4 regions of the Vibrio splendidus genome follow, and region 2 is predicted to be linked to each of the others. Evidence: predicted binding sites of a transcription regulator. Region 2 holds the regulator's gene; each other region holds the start of a gene.
The links. The regulator PurR, encoded in region 2, represses purine synthesis genes. The targets are predictions, from matches to a motif close to TNANGNAAACGTTTNCNTNA.
Positions count from the first base shown of each region.

Region 1: a site for PurR is predicted at 2,521-2,540, ahead of OCU90_RS12715 (NupC/NupG family nucleoside CNT transporter). Genes of this name have one in related genera too.
Region 3: a site for PurR is predicted at 2,973-2,992, ahead of pckA (phosphoenolpyruvate carboxykinase (ATP)). Genes of this name have one in related genera too.
Region 4: a site for PurR is predicted at 3,250-3,269, ahead of glyA (serine hydroxymethyltransferase). Genes of this name have one in related genera too.

Region 1 covers NZ_AP025508.1:2,879,013-2,884,561, forward strand. Annotated here, with positions in the region: gene OCU90_RS12710 (cation:proton antiporter) at 1-1,087, opposite strand, end outside; gene OCU90_RS12715 (NupC/NupG family nucleoside CNT transporter) at 1,275-2,474, opposite strand; gene OCU90_RS12720 (LysR family transcriptional regulator) at 2,680-3,600, opposite strand; gene OCU90_RS12725 (lytic murein transglycosylase) at 3,753-4,751, opposite strand; gene OCU90_RS12730 (YcgL domain-containing protein) at 4,782-5,072, opposite strand; gene minC (septum site-determining protein MinC) at 5,294-5,549, shown strand, end outside.
Region 2 covers NZ_AP025508.1:2,595,861-2,601,409, reverse strand. Annotated here, with positions in the region: gene OCU90_RS11575 (alpha/beta fold hydrolase) at 1-447, shown strand, start outside; gene OCU90_RS11570 (putative signal transducing protein) at 570-887, opposite strand; gene OCU90_RS11565 (TVP38/TMEM64 family protein) at 958-1,638, opposite strand; gene OCU90_RS11560 (TfoX/Sxy family DNA transformation protein) at 1,773-2,363, opposite strand; cyclic di-GMP riboswitch class I at 2,491-2,576, opposite strand; gene purR (HTH-type transcriptional repressor PurR) at 2,747-3,751, opposite strand; gene torD (molecular chaperone TorD) at 4,068-4,715, opposite strand; gene torR (two-component system response regulator TorR) at 5,001-5,549, shown strand, end outside.
Region 3 covers NZ_AP025508.1:102,568-108,116, forward strand. Annotated here, with positions in the region: gene OCU90_RS00455 (AsmA family protein) at 1-1,021, opposite strand, end outside; gene pckA (phosphoenolpyruvate carboxykinase (ATP)) at 1,175-2,800, opposite strand; gene hslO (Hsp33 family molecular chaperone HslO) at 3,138-4,031, opposite strand; gene hslR (ribosome-associated heat shock protein Hsp15) at 4,050-4,436, opposite strand; gene gspC (type II secretion system protein GspC) at 4,754-5,549, shown strand, end outside.
Region 4 covers NZ_AP025508.1:3,039,390-3,044,938, forward strand. Annotated here, with positions in the region: gene OCU90_RS13475 (tellurite resistance TerB family protein) at 1-445, shown strand, start outside; gene OCU90_RS13480 (YaeP family protein) at 651-854, shown strand; gene OCU90_RS13485 (DUF4250 domain-containing protein) at 856-1,047, shown strand; gene OCU90_RS13490 (hypothetical protein) at 1,280-1,606, shown strand; gene glyA (serine hydroxymethyltransferase) at 1,944-3,194, opposite strand; gene OCU90_RS13500 (YitT family protein) at 3,542-4,144, shown strand; gene OCU90_RS13505 (winged helix-turn-helix domain-containing protein) at 4,227-5,549, shown strand, end outside.

The DNA of each region.
Region 1 (5,549 bases), 280 kb from region 2:
CTGCCCCTTCGATTAATTGCTTCTCTTGAAGCTTGATTGCAAATAGAGAAGAGACTGCAGCAGCAACGATCCCGCGAGGTGCCATCCAGCTCAAAAACCATTTATCTGCTGAAGTAAGATCCGTGCCGATCCCGCTGATCCACACACTCAGAGGACGAGCCACCAGCATGACGACCGCTAATAAGCCAATACCGCCCCAACCTATCGAGAGGAAAGTCCCAGAATCAAGCCTGCTCGCTAACAGAATAAACAACGCAGAAATGAGTAACACAGTCAGGGTTTCTTTGAACTCAATAATATCTTCGAGATCCAAGCCTTTCACGTTGGCGAGCCAAATACCCATAATGGTTACGGTTAATAAACCGGACTCTTCGCTCAGATCATTTGAAAAAGAGAACGCCGCCAGCATTAATGTCAGGACCGCCACGTTACGCAAATAGTGCGGAACCCAATGCCCTTGCAGCATCTTGGCAATCAAATAGCCACCGATGATCCCTAAGCCCAAACCAATGGCTAAAGTCAGCCCCAATGCCGACAGAACATGGCTTGTCGGATCGGCTGAAGAGACAATGTATTCGTAAACGAGAACGGCAAACAGAGCGCCAATCGGGTCAATCACTATCCCTTCCCAGCGCAAGATACTGCCTAGCGAAGATTTGGGTTGAATGCTGCGCAGCATGGGAACAATCACCGTTGGGCCAGTCACCACGACTAATGCAGCAAACAGCGCCGCCAATGGCCAACTGAAATCGACAAAATAATAAGCCCCCACCACGATGCACGCCCATGTAATCAACATGCCGAAACTCACTAAGTGAGTCACCATGCGGCCATGGCCTCTGATTTCTTTGAAATTAAGAGTCAATGCACCTTCAAACAGAATGATGGCGACCCCTAATGAAATCAACGGGAACAGTACATCACCAAAAATGGCGTCGGGATTAAGGATGTTAAGACCGGGACCTAAAAGTAGTCCGACAATAAGAAGAGGAAGGATGGCTGGAAGACGCAAACGCCAACCTAACAATTGACACGTTAAGGACAGCAGTCCAATTAACGCCAAAGAAGAAGTAATCGACAAATCCATTTGTGCCCCTAAAAAAAATTCGTACCACACCTTGTGATACAAACCTATTTGCTGAAACAAGAAAGCCTATGTCATTAAACTATAGGCTCTCTTTTTCATGCTAACCGAATATTAGTGTGATTAATCAGTCACTTTACTATAGGGGAAATAAAGTGACTGACTCATCCACTCTGTACTTATCATCTAGCTAAAGAGAAAGCACCACGCCGGCAATCGCTGCGCTCATTAAGTTGGCAAGCACACCCGCACAAATCGCTTTAAAACCGTATTGTGAGATGAAAGAACGACGCTCTGGAACTAAGCTACCCAAACCGCCAATCAAAATTGCCATCGTAGAGATGTTTGCAAAACCGCATAGCGCGAAAGTAACGATCGCTTTTGAGTGCTCACTCAGTGCGTCTTTTACGTCCATTAACTGGATGAAAGCCACAAACTCGTTCACAACGATCTTGTTACCGATCAGCGAGCCTGCAACCACAGCCTCAGACCACGGCACACCGATCAGCCATGCAACAGGTGCGAACACATAACCTAGGATAAGTTCGAAGCTTAGGTTTACGCCAAACCAGCCACCAACAATACCTAACAAGCCATTCAGCATTGCTATCACACTAATAAAGGCCAGAAGTGTCGCGCCCACAGCAACGGCAATACGAAGTCCAGACATAGCCCCATCGGCCATAGCCTCAACGACGTTCGTTGCTCGTGGAATTTCAACGTCAGACTCAATATTTTCTTGAGCCTCATCTGCGCTACCAGGTACCAAAATCTTGGCCATCAATAGACCAGCAGGAGCAGACATGAATGCCGCAGCGATCAGGTAGTTCAAATCAACACCAAGCGATGCATAACCGACTAACGTGCCACCAGCTACAGAAGCCAAACCACACACCATCACAGCAAACAGCTGTGAATCCGTCATGTGCTTCAAGTAAGGTTTAACCACCAATGGCGCTTCGATCATGCCAACAAAAATATTCGCAGTTGCAGACAATGACTCCGCACGACCTGTACCTAAGAACTTTTGCAAAGCACCGCCGATTAGGTTGATCACTTTTGGCATAAAGCCGATGTGGTACAAACCTGAAATCAATGCAGAGAAAAAGATAATGATGCCGAGAACGTTAATAGCGAAAACAAATCCGTTATTCGTTAGGCCACCAAATAGGAAGTTAATCCCCTCTTGACCGTAGTTGATCAAACTAGACACTGCACCAGTGGCTGCATTCAGCACTTCTTTACCCATTGGCACATACAGAACCAGTAGGGCGAATGAGATTTGCAGTAAGAAAGCCAAAGAGACTGTTCTTAGCGGGATATTTTTTCTGTCCGTAGATAGTAACCAAGCGGTTACTAAAATAGTGATAATTCCAAGTAGGGAAGCCATGTGCGTCAACCTAAAAGTTGTAGGTAGGAAAAGCGACGCATTCTATAGAGGAAATCGTTTGCGGCAAGTTGAGGTTGTTAATGTGATGTTGGTTGAATCACCCTTTAATAGCCCATCCCACTAAGTTATTGAATTTTAATAATTAACTTTGATTAAAAAACAAACTTTTTCCATATGGAAATTATATTTATAGATTGGGAAACAGTTAGCGGTGCAGTTCAACGCAGGTTTTGAGGTTTTTGTCCCAATAAGTCGGCGATCCGATATGATCTTTGATGAACTCAATCACTGCTGAAAGCTTCTTCGGCATGTTCTTTCGGCTCGGATACACGGCATAAAATGGCATCAGCTGACTTGCTCGCCATTCCGGTAAAACTTGGATGAGCTTGCCCGTTCTAAACTCTTCTTTGACTAAGTAAGTCGCTAGGTAAGCAACGCCCCAACCTGATACTGCCGCGTCTCGTACCGCTTCAGCCAAATCCACCGAGTAATCGCCCGCCACTTTAACACTGAGATTTTCTTGGCCGTTATCAAATGCCCATGACGTGTAATCACGTTCACGGCTGCGGTAGATAAGGCAGTTATGGTCAATCAGATCAGATGGCACGTGTGGAGTCCCTGCCTTAATCAGATAATCCGGTGATGCGGCTACCACAAACTGGCTGTCGGCTAGGCGTTGTGCAATGTATCCTTCAGGCAGGTCTTCATTGTTGGTGATCCAGAGATCCAAGCGCTCCTCAATCATGTCCACTTTGTAATCGAACAAATGCACTTCAATTCTCAGCTGAGGGTAAAGCTGTCTAAGCTGGTCAATCGCTGGAATGATATGCAGTGTGCCAAATGACTGAGACAGGCCTATACGGAATATTCCAGAAATGTCGTCACGCTGGCTATCCATGTCCATTTGAGCCGCTTTCACCGTATTGAACAGCTGCTCACAATGCTGATAGAACACTTCTCCAGCTTCGGTTAACGTAAGGCTGCGTGTGGTTCTTTGCACTAACTTGATACCTATCGAATCCTCGAGCAAAGCAATTTGTTTACTGATGTGAGATACCGACACATTCAAGCTTTTTGCTGCACTGGTAAAGCCTTCATGCTTGATTAACGCATGAAATATCACCATCTGTGCGGCTCTATCTGTTAGCACAAAACCACCTTCTTAAACATCTGAAATATAAAATAAAAAGGACTCCGAAGAGTCCTTTAATCTGTTCTGCCTATAGTAGGCTAAATGCTATTCAAAGCGACCTAGTTCTATTAATCAAATTAGGTCGATTAATCAAACTTAATTCTATCGGCTAGGTGACTGACAGCCAAAGCAAAGTAGTAAGAACGATTCCACTTCATTAACACATTGTAGTTGTTGTAAATGAGGTACGAACGACCCGTTTCATCGTCCGGCATTATCAACCAAGCTTTGATGTCTTCATCAAGTGTAGGCAGTGGGCGATCGTCATAACGCTTAATACCAAGTTCAGACCACTCTTTTAGGTATTTCGCTTTGTCTTCGTCTCGACCTTGCATCTCAATAGACACGGTTGATGGAACGTGAACCTGACGCCCCCAAGTATATTTGTCATCCCAACCCGATTGGCTGAGATAATTAGCCGCCGAAGCAAACACGTCTTCTTCGGTACCCCAAATATCTTTCTTGCCATCACCACTGCCATCAGCGGCGTAAGCTAAGAATGAGCTTGGCATAAACTGAGGTTGACCCATCGCGCCGGCCCAAGAGCCTTTCATCTCTTTTGGTGCAATATGGCCTTGATCAAGTATCTTCAATGCCGCCATCGCTTCGCTACGGAAGAAGGCTTCTCTGCGACCTTCATAAGCCATGGTTGTTAGAGCATCAATAACACTGTAATTCCCCGTGAACTTACCAAAATTACTCTCTACACCCCATAGAGCGACAATGAATCTTGGTTGAACACCATATTCATCACCAATACGCTTTAACGCCGTGTAGTGTTTCTTATAGAGTGATCTCGCCTGCTTCACTTTCCAGTCAGGAACCGCACGTGGAATGTATTCATCCAGAGTCAGTTTCTTTTCAGGTTGGTTTTTGTCGGCTTTTACCGCTCTTGGCTTAAACGTCACACCATCAAAAGCTTCATCAATGATCGCTTCCGAAATACCTTCTTCACGACCTTGTTGCTTTAGTTTTTCTACATATTGCTCAAAGCTAAGCTCTTCAGCTTGAACTGAGCCAATGGTCAGGCTATTACCCAATAGTAATGCCGACACAGCCAATATGGTTTTCGAAAATTTACTCAACGATCACTCCTCCTTGAATTGAGGTGGCTATCACTCTTCGTCTTGACCTTTTTTTTGAGCTTTACGCTCTTTATGAAGCTCAAGTTCGTTAACTGGTGGTGGCGGAACCTGCAAAAAGAAACCATCGGTGTTCAGTGATTCTCTCACTTTATCGATGTTCACTTGAGCCAGTTTACGACCGTCCATTTTAATTACCATTACAAAACTAGGTTTACCAAACATTTGCATCAATGCGTCAGGAACTTGTGAAAAATCATCCTTCTTAGGGATATAAAGGTATGTTCCTTCTTTCTTTGAACTTTTATATATAGAACACAGCATGACAAACCTTTTTTAAATGTTTATGACTACAAAACTCTCACTTGCGAGATCAATAGTTTATGTTAGGGAAATATTGGGAACAAAACGTTCATTTGACAACAAGATTACTTGCTGTGCTTGGTTTGGGAATATAACATGATAAACCTAGTTTCAGGCAATGCCCTTTATTTTATTGATAAAGAAATTGTACCAATCCGCTATTGAGGTCCTGTAGTTTTTCGATGTCTAGTAACCCAGATCTAAAAGGTAGCAGTTTCACGCTATCTGTTTTGCACTTATCCGATGATCAAGTCGAAAATGCAGTGTCTTTTCTTCAAGAGAAGGTAGACCAGGCACCCACTTTTTTCGCAGCTGCGCCTGTTGTTATCAACATTAGCAAAGTCGCGGGCGATATAGATTTCGTGCAACTGAAAAATGGTATATCTCAAGCGGGCATGATCCCGGTTGGTGTGGCAGGCTGTTCAGATAAACGCATGC
Region 2 (5,549 bases):
CTGGGTGGTGCCGTGACCAAACTCAACACTCGCTCTCAAGTCTTAATCAAGCTGGGTAACCTCAGCAAGCACATCATTCCTTACATGTGGTTATACAGCCTTTTCGCTTACGTTGTGATGCCACAAAAAAGCCAAAAAGAATCACGTAACCTGTTTATCCGCGAAGCCAAAAAGCTGTGCCAAAAAGAGTTTAAACGCTGGTTTATCCTTACGGCTGATGTGAACCCATTGATGAAGTACTTCAAAGACCGAGAGTTGCCGATTCCAACTTTGTATTTGATGGGCGAGCGCGACTACATGTTCATCAAGCCAGTAAAAGAAATGGTAGAAGCGCATAAGTCGAGTGAGTTGGTAGAAATTGCCAACTGTGGGCATGTGTGCAACGTAGAAAACCCTGAAGAATTCAATCAACGATCTATCGCTTTTATTCAAAAGCAAATTCAGTGATTCTTTAGCAGAACAGATGCTCGAATAGAATTGAAACAAAAACGGGAAGCTAATTTTAGCTTCCCGTTTTTATTTGGAGGAGGTATCTGACCGAATCGTTCTATAAGGTCACTGAAACCTTACTATTCAGGTGAAGCAGCACCGCACTGCCAGCAAGAGCCGAATTGCGCTTCGTTGACTTCATGACACTCACCACAACGCCACTCTTCATAGATGATCGAATCTTGCTGTTTCTGGTAGTCATTAACAACTGCCCGGGCTTTGCTCGCCAATTCTAGCTCATATAACCATACGTAAGGGTCAGTTTCTTCAGTGAATGGGATTTCCCCTTTCAATCCGAACAACCCTTCACCACGGACTTCACAGGCAATATTCTCGCTTTCTAACAATCCACAGATGATATGAGCTTCTGTCGGATTCGATGCACTGAAGATTTTCATTGAGATAGAACCTTATCTGGCTATATGCGTTATTTAGCTATTATAAGTATACGTTATTCAGTTATATACGTTATTCAGCCACAGGTGCTGAGCGAAATTTATTCATCAACCATTTAGCAATGATTGGGAATACACCCAGTAAGGCAAATGACAATAGTACTGAAGGGGACACGATACCCGAAAGTGAATCAATTTCCGCGAGTTGAGTACCAGCATTCAAGAAAACAGCAGTACCCGGTAACATCCCTATTTGACTCGTAATGTAGTAACGACTCACTGACATCGGTGTTAGACCCATCAACAGATTGATAAGGAAAAACGGGAAGACAGGAATCAGACGCAGAGAAAATAAGTAAAATGCTCCGTCTTTTTCAACGCCCTTGTTAATCGTTGCTAATTTGTCACCAAACTTGGTTTGAATCCAGTCACGTAACAGATAACGGCTACTTAAGAATGCTAAGGTCGCACCGATCGCACTCGCGAAAGATACCAGCAGCAAGCTGTTCCAGAAGCCAAATAGCGCGGCCCCTAATAGGGTCACAACAGCGGCACCAGGAATGGAGAAAGCAGTAATCATTATATACGCGACAAAATAGATAGCAGCGGCAGCAATGAAGTTGCTATCAATGTAGTCATTTAAAACGGCTTGTTGGGCCTTGGCATTTTCAAGCGTTAGGTATTGGCCGAAATTGACGCCTAACAAGACGATGGTTACGACCAACACAATACCCAATATCATTTTCTTACTCATTGATACTTCCTCCAAATTTTCAATGTATACCATTAGTATAGATAGACAGGCAAAGCATAGATTAACTTTCAGCAGATATAAAAAAAGCCGCAGTAAATGCGGCTTAGTTATATAGATAATTTGCACTGACAATGTTAATTGACGCGATTGATAAGCTCTTCACGACGCTGCTGCGGTATAACAGACCAATGTGTGCCATTGATCGCGCCTTCTAACGCCCAAAGTAGTTCAATACTGACAGAAGACGCATGTGATTCTTTGATGGCGTTAAATGCGTTTACAGAGCCAGATTCATATAAACGTTCTACGGAATCGATCCCTGCTTTTTTCAACATACGCTCAGTGGCGAGTCGAAGGTTGGGCAGATCTTTGAGTCGAGTAGGCTTAGCTGAAGATTGCTCAGCTTTTTCTTCTTTAGCAAAACCCAGAGACGTCGTTGCAAGCTGCAAGATTTTCTCTTGGTCTTGCCACAGGCCTTCAGGTAAAGCGAAATATTTAGTAACGACAGGGAAACCACGTTTTTTGTAGACGTACGGTTGAAACCCTTGTTGTTCGAACTGTTTCGTTGTGCATTTGTCTGCTCGTATGTGCAACTGGTCATTTACAACCAGAGCAAACATAGTGTCATCAGCAAAAAGACCGAAGCCACCAAACATCGAGCGTGATTTTATTTTTCCTAGGGATTCAAATAATTTCATTGAATCCTTTAGTATCGGTTTATCCATGTTATTTATCTCGGTGTATTTGAACTACGCCACCAAATAAGCAGGTCCGAGAGATTAGCAAAATGTTGCAATTAAATTGTCAATTAGCCGTAAATTACTAAATTATTAGTAGTTACTGCATTTTGCCATCGGTAACCCCGCTACCATACCAACGAGTGGTTTAGGCCGGAAGCTTTGCGTCTCACTCTTTCAAGTGATTTGCCCTGTGCGTGACTGATTGAATAGAATAAAGTTTTTGTTGAATGAGGCTCACACTTGTTATTTCAAAATGTGATATTGCTTCAATTAATGATCTTTCCAGTATGATACCAGGTTCATTCATGTTGTTGATAAAAAAAGCGCACCTAAAGGTGCGCTTAATTATATTAAACTGAATTTATCAATTAATTTAACGTTTTAACTGTGCTTCGCTCAACAATTTCAGGATGCATTTCGAACACACGCTTTTCATGGTCTTTATCTTTAATGCGTTCTAACAAAATTTCGAAAGCGTTCTTACCAACACGACGTTTGGGTTGGTGAACCGTTGTTAACGGCGGAGAGAAGTATTCAGCCAGCTCGATGTTGTCATAGCCGATCACTGAAATATCTTCAGGGATACGAATTCCTTTCTCTTGCAGTCTGCTCATTAGGCCGAGTGCCATCGTGTCGTTAAAACAGAATACGGCCGTTGGGCGATCTACCATCTTAATGATTTTCTCTGCCGCAAGAACCGCAGTATCACACTCGAAGTTACCTTCAATGATCATGTTATCATCGGCAGCAATCTTAGCTTCGTTGAGTGCGCGTTTGTAACCCGCGATGCGTTCAACACATGCCGCTTTGTCTAAGTGGCCACTTAAACAAGCAATCTTGGAGTGACCGTGATCAATGAGGTATTTGGTCGCTAGGTAACCACCTTCTTCAGAGTTGTCGATGATCTTATCTGCTTGAGAACTCTCAGGGCCCCAATCCATAATCACTTTAGGAATGTCAGCGTGACGGTCTAACATGCCTCTCAGCTCTTCAGTTAGGTCAGAACACATAACTAAGATGCCATCTACACGTTTCTCTGCAAGCATTCGAATGTAGTCACGTTGCTTCTCATAGATACCGCCCGTATTACACAGGATCAAAGTGTAACCTTGACGGTAGCAGTAGCTTTCAACACCATCGATAACTTCAGAGAAGAATAGGTTAGTTGATTGAGTAACTAGCATGCCGATAGTGCGGGTTGTATTGCACTTCAAACTACGAGCAACGGCACTTGGTGCATAGTTCAGTTCGTCTACGGCTTTATTTACTTTTTCTTGCGTCGCTTCTGCAACAAAGCGAGTTTTGTTGATTACGTGAGAAACGGTTGTTGTTGATACGCCTGCTAAGCGAGCGACATCTTTTATAGTGGCCATGGTTTTATCCTATTAGAAGCTACTTTCCCAAAGTACGGAATGAAGTAGCCGTTAAGCTACCTAACTAAGAGCTTAAATTTGTAGGGCTCTTTGGGTACTAAAGTGCTAAAAAACAAAAAACCGCTATTGAGCGGCTTGTCTTAACACCGAAATGCTCAAAACTATAATAAGCATAGCATTTCGTGAATGTTTCATATTTTATCGTTTGCGGTCACAATTTTAGACTGACTAGAAATTACTCGCAATAAAATTCACCCGGAAATCCGGGTGAATTGTCACATTCTTCTGAATTTATTTAACGAGTCATCCAATAAGCTTATTCACCAGCGAGGTATTGTGTGTCCAATTTGCAGAATGCAAGTAACAGAGATGAGACTGATGCGTAGAAACCGAATTCGTCAACGTCATGACATTTAACGTTGAACTTTGGTACCCAAGTAAGAAGTTGTTGCTCGATAAATTGCTGTTGAACAATGAACGATTTTTCTAGCTCTTCTTCAAGCTCAGTTTCATTAGAACGGATGATCAAGTTGCCAAGGAAGTCGAGTTCGATAGCGATGTGGTCAGCTGGTTCTTTTAGGTCTTGGTTCACCACTAAGTTGTGCTTAGCCATGATCTCTTCCATATCTTTTGCTGGCTTATCATTCAAAAGGCCAGTCTCACCGATATACATAGAAGCGTAAGGAAGTGCGCCATGCTTATCTGTTTTTAAGAATAAGTCACAGAAGTCAGCAGACAATTCTAGTTGAGCATCTTCACGCGTTTGTAGGCGGTTTAGCGCATCCACTAGGCTATCGATCGCTGGCTTTAGTGTTTCATTTTCGCCTAAACCAGTTAGGAAAGAACGAATTTCAACAGAGTGGTAGTGATCGAGTTCTTCTTGAGTGAGCTCTTTAGCGAATAAGCTTGATAGCCACCAGTATATTTCTGCTCTTTGCTCGTTGAACGCTTTCGTATCTTTCATTTCTTAGATCCTGATTTAGTCTTGTGGTGTTACTTATATGCATCTTGAAGTCACTAGTGCATAAGCACACCAAGGCTGAATAACAAGGTTATTTGCGAAACGCAAAGTTACTCGTTAGTAGTAATGCCTATATTGAATTGCGATGGACGATAAATAGCAAGGTTTAAGATTGTCTTGTATCAAAAAAGATCCATGTTTCTGGCTTTTATCTTGTGTACCACTAGAATTGTTACGAGTTATGAATAGAATAGTCACTGAAACTATTAAATAAGAAAAGTGGTGTAGATGAGCTATCACGTATTAGTCGTAGAAGATGATGTGGTAACCCGCAGTAAACTGGTCGGATACTTCCAGAACGAAGGTTACACAGTAAGCGAAGCAGAAAGCGGCGCTCAAATGAGAAACGTGTTAGAAGAAAACAACGTTGACCTCATTATGCTGGACATCAACTTACCAGGCGAAGATGGATTGATGCTAACTCGCGAATTACGCAGTCAATCAGACATTGGAATTATTTTAGTTACTGGACGCACGGATAGCATCGACAAAATCGTTGGCCTTGAAATGGGCGCTGACGATTACGTTACTAAACCCTTCGAACTTCGCGAGTTATTGGTTCGAGTTAAAAACCTACTTTGGCGCATTTCTGCCGCTCGTAAAACAGCAGCAGGTAAGGTTGAAGAGACTGAAGACGAATCTGTGGTTCGTTTTGGTGAGTGGACGTTTGATATCCCTCGTCGTGCGCTAAGCAAAAACGGCGAACCGGTAAAACTGACTAAAGCTGAATATGAACTGTTGGTTGCGCTCTCTTCTTATCCTAACCAGGTATTAAGT
Region 3 (5,549 bases), 1.4 Mb from region 2:
TAAGTTGAATACTGCCTTGTAAGAATTGAGTATAGAAGTCTTCAATCAGAATCTGGTTCGGATCTAAATTGAGCTTGATACTTGGCTCTATGAACATGTCATCATCAATGGTCACTCCCTCTGCTTGCAGAGAGAAAATGGCTTTCTGTTGCTTCCACAGCTCAAAAGGCAGTTGGATATTTTCTAGTGAGGCATCAAAAGCTGCGAGGTGACCATCTTGCCATTCCACGTCGCTGCGCAGAATATCTAAGCTATTGATGTGATTGATCTGAATACCGGCTACATCCCACTCTTTGCTTAGTAGGCTTTGGGCCTGTTTCTGATTGAGTCGTAAGCCATCAACGGTCACATTCACCAATGACCAATCTTGCTGATACTGCTCTGCTTGTCCTGAAATCTTGGCACCGCGCCAGTCAAATGAAGCGCCATAAATCGTGCTATCGCTAGGTTTTAAGTCTAGGTCAAACAACAGGTTATCAAAGGCTTCTCCTTGCCAATACAGCTGCGTGGCTGAGAGTTGGATTTTGCCATAAGGCAGCAATGTGTTGTTGTCATCCCACGTTGGATCGGAGATCTGGAGGTCGATGCCTCGCGCATTAAAGTCTGGGGTCGAAAAGTCGAGATTATTGATGGCTAGCTGGTGGAGCTTGATGTTTGGTTGGGTGAATAACGGCGTGAATGCCTCTAGATCGCTTATTTCCAACTGTAGGCCACTGATCAAGACGGAGTCCAAGACCAGTTTAGCTTCTGTAATCGAGCTGGGACTGAACCAAAGATCGATCTTGTCGATATAGAGAGGTTTTTGTTTATCAGGTTGGCTTTGGGTAATGCCCATCAAGGTGATGTGATAAGGCGCCTGATACTCAACGTCTTCAATGAGTACAGGTTGTTCAAGCGTATGCTTGATAAAAAAGTTAGCAACATCCGATCGGTATTGAGTTTGTAGGCTTAATAACAACGCTGCGATAGTCGCAACGATGATGGCCACCACAATGCCAATCACCATGAATACCTTTTTCATTCCCTGAAAGCCTTAAATTTCAATAGTCTCAAAACAGAGTGGAACAAAAAGGGGCAAGCAGCAACAAAAAAGCCCCTCAAAAGAGGGGCTTGCTACAAAAATATCATTTTAAATTGGGCGTTCGCTTTTGGCTAAGCCCGAGCAGATGTTGGGTTAGTCTAGTTGAGGACCTGCCGCAACCAGTGACTTACCTTCAGCATTGTCTGTGTACTTATCAAAGTTGTTGATGAAGCGCTCTGCTAGATCTTTCGCTTTGCTTTCCCATTGTAGTGGGTCAGTGTAAGTATCACGTGGGTCAAGAATTGCTGGGTCAACATCGTGCAACGCTAGCGGTACTTCTAGGTTAAACATAGGGATAACCTTAGTTTCAGCTTGGTCGATTGAGCCATCTAGGATAGCGTCGATGATGCCACGAGTATCTTGGATTGAGATACGTTTGCCTGTGCCATTCCAACCTGTGTTCACTAGGTAAGCTTCAGCGCCAGCCGCTTCCATACGCTTCACAAGCACTTCAGCGTACTGAGTTGGGTGAAGAGTTAAGAATGCCGCACCAAATGCCGCAGAGAACGTTGGTGTTGGTTCAGTAATACCGCGCTCTGTACCTGCTAGCTTAGCTGTGAAGCCAGATAGGAAGTGGTACTTAGTTTGCTCCGGAGTTAGCTTAGATACTGGTGGTAGCACACCAAACGCATCCGCTGTTAGGAAGATAACTTTTTGAGCGTGACCTGCTTTTGATACTGGCTTAACAATGTTGTCAATGTGGTGAATCGGGTAAGAAACACGAGTGTTCTCTGTTTTTGAACCGTCATCGAAATCGATAGAACCATCACTACGAACCGTTACGTTTTCTAGCAGAGCATCGCGACGGATTGCATTGTAGATTTCTGGTTCTGCTTCTTTAGATAGACGAATCGTCTTCGCGTAACAACCACCTTCGAAGTTGAAGATACCATCGTCATCCCAACCGTGCTCATCATCACCGATTAGCTCACGCTTAGGATCGGTTGATAGGGTTGTTTTACCGGTACCTGATAGGCCGAAGAATACAGCTACGTCGCCTTCTTCGCCAACGTTTGCACTACAGTGCATTGAAGCAATGCCTTGCAGAGGAAGCAGGTAGTTCATCATTGCGAACATGCCTTTCTTCATCTCACCGCCGTACCAGGTACCACCGATGATTTGAACGCGCTCTGTTAGGTTGAAAGCAACGAAGTTTTCAGAGTTTAGACCCTGCTTTTCCCAGTTAGGGTTCGTTGTTTTAGCACCGTTCATTACCACGAAATCAGGTTCGAACGTTGCTAGCTCTTCGTCAGTTGGACGAATGAACATGTTCTTAACGAAGTGCGCTTGCCACGCTACTTCAGTGATAATACGCACACTTAGACGCGTATCTGGGTTAGCACCACAATAACCGTCGATGACAAACAGGCGCTTGCCAGATAGCTGAGTTGTCACAAGCTCTTTCAGCTCACTCCATACTTCAGTTGTAATCGGTTTGTTGTCATTTTTGCCTTGATCTGACCACCACATGGTATCGCGCGTAGTGTCATCTTTAACAATGTACTTATCTTTTGGTGAGCGGCCAGTAAAGATACCAGTGTCAACCGCAACAGAGCCTAGTTCCGTTACTACGCCTTTTTCGTAGCCTTCCAAACCTGGCAGTGTTTCTTCAACGAATAACTGCTCGTAGCTAGGATTACGAAGAACTTCAGTAACGCCAGTCAGTCCGTGCTTAGTTAGATCAATTTGTGCAGCCTTAGTATGTTCCATAACGGTCATAGGTGCTCCTTGTAGGATATTTTGTAGGGATTTTGTATTAATTTTTTATTGTTATCTGCTCACCATGCTAGCAACGAGGCTCGGGGGAAACAGGGATACAGCTCAAAAAATATCCATATTAACCGTGAGGTTTTAAGCGTCTCGTCACATATTGGCCCGACTAGTCTATCCTGTACGCAAACCTTTGCGCTAGGGGCGAGAACATTATTAATTAATTAAAATTAAGCGGTGATTTTATTACGAGATGTTACGGGCTTTGCGCTATTTTGATCACAAAAAAGGCCAGCTTAGTGCTGACCTTTTTGGGGTAAATTACGTGTTTTTGGTACGCTGTAAATTAATGAACCGTATTGTCGCCTTTATCTGCTGCTTCTGCGTACAGTGCATCAACGTCGCCCTTATCGAACGAGTAGTTTGTGCCACAGTAATCACAGTGAAGAGCAACACTACCTTCCGTACTCAGGATGTCGTAGATCTCCTCTTGAGCAACGGTAATGATAGCGGCACCACTGCGTTCACGAGAACAACCACAGAAGAACTCAACCGGTTGAGGGGTAAATACCTGAACCTTCTCTTGGTTATATAGGCGGTATAACAAATCATTCGCTTCTAGAGAGAATAGTTCTTCGTTTTTAACCGTGTCAGTTAACTGCTCTAGGTGCTCGAAGTCATCTGGCGTACCAGTGCCGTCTGGCATAACCTGCAGCAACATACCCGCAGCGTGTGCTTTGCCTTCATGTTCACCCGTACGTAGCCATAGACGAGTCTTTAGCTGTTCTGAGTTAGCAAAGTAACCTTCAAGAACGTCAGCAAGTGTTTCGCCTTCAAGACCAACGATACCTTGGTAACGCTCACCTTTTTTAGGATCGATAGTGATCACTAGGTGGCCTTTACCTATAAGGTCGTGCAGGCCAGCGTCGTCAGCAATATCACCGTCAAAGCGCGCAACACCACGAATCTTCTGATCGTTATCGCCATTAATAACAGCGAGAGATACTGGACCATCACCTTGCAGTTGCATCGTGATAGAACCTTCAAACTTTAGAGTCGCCGTTAGCAGCGTCGTTGAAACCAGTAGCTCACCCAACAGCTTTTGTACTGGCGCTGGGTATTCCTTGCTAGAAATAATCTGTTGGTATGCTTCGTCCATCTGTACCAATTCACCACGTACTGATAGGTCTTCAAATAGGTAGCGATTTAAAACATTACTTGTAGACATTGGGTCTGCCATTTGGCTATTCCTTCTAGCTTATTGAGTCTTGAACTTAATGATGTCACGACGTTGCTTTTTATCTGGGCGACGTTCTGGTGCTGGACTATGAGCATTCAGTTTGCGTTGTTGTGCAAACTCTTCTCTTTTTGCCAAGCTTTCGGTGGTTTCTTCATAGAGGGTTTGAGCGACTGGCGCCCCGCCACGGTGTGCGGATATTTTCTCTATGGTGACCGTCTTTTCTTCATTCCCTTGGCGCAGGGTAATCACTGCCCCAAGTTCTACGATTTTGCTGGGTTTGCTGCGCTGACCATTATAGTGGACTTTGCCACCATCGACCATGTTGCGAGCAATTGAACGAGTTTTATAAAAGCGTGCTGCCCACAACCATTTATCGAGTCTGACAGCTTCATTAGTCGTTTTCATATAGGACAGTGCCTTTTCAGTTAGAAATGAATGCGGTTTAACTGTTATTCACAGTATGCAACTTATTTTATTTGATGACGCTTATCACATTTAGTAGAAGCTTATGTGGAGGCGATTGGCTTTTTTTTCAAGGAAGATTACAAAATAGCTCAGGTAATGCCGATTTATAGATTTGCTATGATATAGTTCAGGATCTTATGCTTTTAATAAGCAGGAACAGAATTTATGAACAAAAAAGCTGATAGTTTAGTAGGTTACAGCTTTATTCGTTATAGAAAGGGTTAGGGAACGTGAACTTTTTAGAGCTCAAACTTCGCATGGATAACTCTCCGGTGCTGAGCCGATTTTTAGAGAATGGATTTTTACTCCAGCAGAAACTGAGCCTTGTTCTTTGTTGTGTGTTGATCGCAGCTTCCGCATGGATTTTAGGACAGCTTGCATGGTTTATTGAACCTGCTGAGCAAACCGTGGTGCCATGGGCAGCAACGGCTTCCTCGTCTTCAACGCCTCAATCGACTCTTGATATCTCTTCTTTGCAGCAGAGCAATATGTTTGGTGCTTATAACCCAACCACGCCTGCTGTGGTTGAACAGCAAGTTATCCAAGATGCGCCAAAGACGCGACTGAACCTCGTTTTAGTGGGTGCAGTAGCCAGTTCTAATCCAAAACTGAGCTTGGCTGTGATTGCCAATCGCGGCACACAAGCGACTTACGGAATTAACGAAGAGATTGAAGGCACTAGAGCTAAGCTCAAGGCCGTATTAGTCGATCGTGTGATCATCGATAACTCTGGGCGAGACGAAACCCTGATGCTTGAAGGTATTGAGTACAAGCGTTTGTCTGTATCAGAGCCTGCGCCACCTCGTACCTCTTCTTCTGTGCGTGGCAACAACCCCGCTTCTGCAGAAGAGAAGCTTGATGAAATTAAAGCGAAGATAATGAAAGATCCTCAACAAATCTTCCAATATGTTCGACTGTCTCAGGTGAAACGCGACGATAAAGTGATTGGTTATCGTGTGAGCCCTGGCAAAGATTCAGAACTTTTTAACTCTGTTGGGCTCCAAAACGGAGATATTGCCACTCAGTTAAATGGACAAGACCTGACAGACCCTG
Region 4 (5,549 bases), 440 kb from region 2:
AGCGGCACTGGGTGCACTCGCTTACAAGGTCTATAACGATTACCAGTCTAAACAAGGCCAAAGACCGAATGCCGAACAAGCTCAATTTGATGAGAGCGACTCAAACCATAGTGTGCTGATTCTAAGATCTATGATTGCTGCGTCCAAAGCCGATGGTCATGTCGATGAGGAGGAAATGGCCAAGATCGAGCAAGCGGTCGAAAATATGGGCGCGGACTATCAACTGACTAAACTGGTCTCTGAAGAACTGCACAAGCCACTCGACCCAAGTGAGATTGCTCAGCTCGCGACCTCACCTCAACAAGCGAGTGAGATCTATTTAGCGTCTTTGATTGTGGCTGACGAGCAGAACTTTATGGAGAAGGCCTACCTCAAAGAGTTAGCCAAGCAACTCAACCTTGCAGATGAAGTTACTTATCAACTTGAACAGCAGATATCTGGTTAAGCGGTCAATATTAGGCTAATCAATAAATATCATGCTAAGCCGCAAATACACGCTAAGTAGCAGACTAGCAAAGTGATACGCTGAGCATTAACAGAATGAGATATTGAGCAAGAACAAACTAACTCTGAACTTAATCAGATCCACTTTGTTTTTGCTTATCTCTATGTGTATATTGAGATCAGTTATCATTTGGTTAGGTATAAAAATGAAAGTATACGATTGTTGTGATTTGGTGCGTGAACTGTATTCTCAAATTGGCAGTGGCGACCAAGGCTATATCCCTAAAGCGATCACCTGCGCGGTAAAAACATTGAATGACCTTGCTGCAGATGAATCTCTTCCTAAAGAAGCACGTGATCGCGCTGCATTTGCCGCAGCCAATCTGCTGATCTCAGATTTCGAGGACTAATATGAACCTCGCTAATTTTGAAAAGATGGACCCTGTGATGTTGATGAGCATCGTCAACATGAAGTTACGTGACGACTTCGGTGGTGACTTGGATCGAGTGGTCAACTTCTACGAAATCGACAAAGCAGCATTGATCGCTAAACTTGCGTCTGCTGGTTTTGAGTTCCTTCCAGAAGCCAAACAGTTTCGATAGTCATTTAAAACAAGCTTGATTTTGAAAGGCCAACCTCAGTGTTGGTCTTTTTTATTGGTGATACGTATTGGATAAACATGTAGTTAACCAGTTATAAATTATCTGTCTACATCTATACTTTTATATCTTAGAGTCAACGAACGCTCCTTGAACCGAAGCGTATTGTTGTATAGGCTACCTCAAATAGCATATAAAACTCATCACCCAATCTGATGATAGCGAAGGATTAACAATGAAAAGACTCGGACTTTTGGCAGTTTTCGCTGCAACACTGACTGCAGGTTGCGCTTCAAATACACAGCAAGACAACTTTCGTGAAGCCTCTTTTGAGCTGTGTAATACCGAAGTCGATATCTACTCAGTAAGCCATGATGAGCGAATTCGTATCGTCTGTTCTGATGGTTCTAAATTCGCTTTGAACAGCGAAGATACGCTAGAAGTAATGCGTGATATCAATATCGACTATTGTGATGGCGAAGGCTTAGGCAAATTCAACGAGAGCCGCAGCTACTATTCGTTTAGATGTAAGTCAGGTACTTTACTGAGCATCAAAAAGTAAAACCGATACCAACAAACAGCAAAGGGTTGATGTGCAAACATCAGCCCTTTTTTATTACCTGCCTTTCTGTATTCTCAGATAACCCAACGCTCATACCGACCAATACAAAAAAGGCTCCCAACAGGAGCCTTTCAAATCGTATTTTTCAATCAAATAGCTTTAGTTCAAGGAACAGGTGCAGAATCTTCAACACCTTTCCCTAAAACAAAAAGGGACTCAATGAGCCCCTTTAAAGTATTTTTCAAAGTAGTCGTTTGAAATTCTAGGAGAGCACGCGGAGCTTACGGATGTAAGTGAGCATGCTCGACAACGAAGTTCAAATTACTACGCAGAAAAATTAAGCGTAAACCGGTAGACGCTTACAGATTTCTAGTACTTTTGCTTTAGTTGCTTCGATAACAGACTCATCACCCATGTTATCTAGGATGTCACACATCCAACCTGCTAACTCTTTCGCGTCTGCTTCTGAGAAACCACGACGAGTAATAGAAGGAGAACCGATACGGATACCTGAAGTAACGAACGGGCTACGTGGATCGTTTGGTACTGAGTTCTTGTTCACTGTGATGTTAGCTGAACCTAGTGCTGCATCTGCTTCTTTACCTGTGATGTCTTTGTCGATTAGGTCAACTAGGAACAGGTGGTTCTCTGTAGAACCTGAAACGATGTTGTAACCGCGTGCTAGGAATTCAGCCACCATTGCTTTTGCGTTAGCAACAACGCGAGCTTGGTATTCTTTGAACTCTGGCTCTAGAGCTTCTTTGAACGCTACTGCTTTACCAGCGATAACGTGCATTAGAGGACCGCCTTGGCCGCCAGGGAATACTGCTGAGTTTAGCTTCTTGTAAAGATCTTCACCTTCGTTAGAAAGGATAAGACCACCACGAGGACCAGCAAGCGTTTTGTGCGTTGTTGTTGTAACAACGTGAGCGTGTGGAACTGGGTTCGGGTAAACGCCTGCAGCGATTAGACCCGCAACGTGAGCCATATCTACGAAGAAGTAAGCACCTACTTTGTCAGCGATTTCACGCATGCGCGCCCAATCACAAACTTGAGAGTAAGCAGAGAAACCACCGATGATCATCTTAGGTTTGTGCTCGATAGCTAGCGCTTCCATCTCTTCGTAATCGATTTGACCTGCTTCATCGATACCGTAAGGGATGATGTTGTAAAGCTTACCAGAGAAGTTTACTGGAGAACCGTGAGTTAGGTGACCACCGTGCGCTAGGCTCATACCTAGAACAGTATCGCCAGCATTCAGTAGTGCCATGTATACAGCGTTGTTTGCTTGAGAACCTGAGTGAGGTTGTACGTTCGCGTATTGAGCGCCAAACAGTTCACATGCACGTTCGATTGCTAGAGTTTCAACTTTATCTACGAACTCACAACCACCGTAGTAACGCTTACCAGGGTAGCCTTCAGCGTATTTGTTTGTAAGTTGAGAACCTTGAGCTTCCATTACACGTGGGCTTGTGTAGTTTTCTGAAGCGATAAGTTCGATGTGCTCTTCCTGACGAAGAGTTTCTTCTTGGATAGCTGCGAATAGGTCCGCATCGTAATCAGCAATGTTCATGTCACGCTTAAGCATCTGTATCTCCTGACTCAGATTGTACTGAAAGTTTCAAAAAAACCACACAACGACCGAAAGCAAACGTTTCCGTCACCGTTTTGATGTGACGCATTCTACATAATTTGATCTAGGTCATAAAGAGCTAATTGCAATTTTATCATGCAGTTTTTTCATAATCACATATAAGATTCATCATGGTTATTAAGCTTATCCAACCAAAGATGACGCTTACTGTCAATTTTACGCTTTACACCCTGTAAAACGCAGATTACATAGGTTTACCTTAATTTTGCCCCTCAAGCTACCGAAAGCTAAGGTTTTTCTCTACTATGCACGCCTTTATTGGTTAGGTAATTATTAAAACGATGGAAAAACACTCACGTAAAGAAGATTGGGTAGCTATTCTCACTGGCACGTTTTTAGTGGCGTTAGGCGTCTTCTTTTTACAGTCAGCGAACCTGCTTACCGGTGGTACTACTGGCTTGGCTCTGCTTTTGAGTCAATTCTTACCTGTAACCTTCGGTATTTTGTACTTTGTGGCCAACTGTCCATTCTATTTATTGGCATGGAAACGATTTGGCCGTAGTTTTGCCATTAGCAGTGCAATTGCTGGTGCGTTAGTTTCTGTGTTTGCCGATCATTTATACCTAGTTATCTCACTAGAAGTTCATAACGAGATCTACTGTGCTGTTGCCGGTGGCTTATTAATGGGCTTAGGTATGTTAATCCTATTCCGTCACCGCTCAAGCTTGGGTGGCTTCAACGTATTATGTTTGTTCATCCAAGACCGCTATGGCATCTCTGTAGGTAAAACTCAGATGGGCATTGATGCCTGTATTCTGTTTGCGTCTTGCTTCTTCGTATCGCCTTGGGTAATTGCCGTTTCGGTATTGGGCACCGCAGTATTGAACATCGTATTAGCAATGAACCACAAGCCTACTCGTTACTCGGTGAATTACGCGTCTTAATACCCATCCCCCTATGAATTACTAGCTGTTTTTAGTAACAAAAACAGCTAGAATTTAGGTTTTATAAACCGTCGCCTTTTCTATGCAAGATTACCTCTCCAGCGCCAAAGACCAACAAGCCTCTATTTATATTGAAGGCTTGGAGTTCAACCCCAACACACGAGTCTTAAGCTGCGACGAGCAGGTCATTGATTTAGAGCCTCGTTCTATCGAGCTCTTAGAGTTATTTCTTACCAGCGTTGGTCAACCGCTCGCCGCCGAGCACATCATTGAATCTGTCTGGCAAAGCAACTTCATTTCCAAAAATGTTCTGACCAACCGAATCAGTACGTTACGTTCAGTACTTCAAAAACACCTGCCTGATAGCGACGCAACCAAAATACTAGTGACTTACCCACGTAAAGGCTATTTTCTAAACCCAAACTCGGTTAGTTTTGCCGCGACCTCCCCTGAAACTGCACCGAATGATGCAGAACTGGAATCTCCAGTCAGTCAAGAAGGGAATAGATCTAATCCAGTTAACCCTTGGTTAATCGTGGTGTCTTTGGCTTTGCTGATCAGCACTGCGGTAATGGGTTACATGCTTTGGCAATCTCCCACTCGCGCTTCAGAAATTGAACGTGACCAACGATTGATTCCTAAGGTCGAGCTTCTCCTGAACCGATTGGATGCCATTGGTGAGAATTCCAGAAAATACCGAAAAGTCGTAAAAGCATTATTACTTCAACAGCAGATTGAATACGCCTACACCGATCTTGCTAACCAAGATGCGCCAAGCTACTTCCTTGACCCTATTGATAGCTCTCCCTTCTTTCCGGGCGCAAAGAACATGCGTACCAGTGATTACCTGCTTAACATTCAGCTCAAAGATCAAGAAGTGGACAAACGCCTTATCGCAAAGATAAGCCTGATTTACCCAAACTCAGGGAAGCTCGCATTTGGTGGTGTTTACTCTATTGATGTCAATAATATCAGCAGCAGCCTTATGGAGATCAACCGAGAGCTAGCTAACTACTTTGCACTGCCAGCACCATTACCGCCAGAATGGTCAGTCGACAATGCCGAAGTCAGCGAATTGCTAAGTGGAAAAGCCATAGCGCTGGATGACATCAAGCTCAATACCATGACGTCGACTCTGATTGCGCGTCAACTTGCGCTATTTGAAACAGATCAGAAGAAGCTCGTCGCGTTCACTAACCTTATTCAAACTCGTTTTAACCGACTACCAGACGAACTGAAGCTGTGGCTTGGTATCATTCATTTCAAACTAAGAGACCTGCAAACCGCAAAAGAGCTTCTGACCAATACCTCAGGCAACTCTACGATCGAAAATGCGTTGGTTTATATGATGGTTTCTCATATCGCTTATAAGCAAGACAACATGGAGAAGTTTCGCCTGAACTAC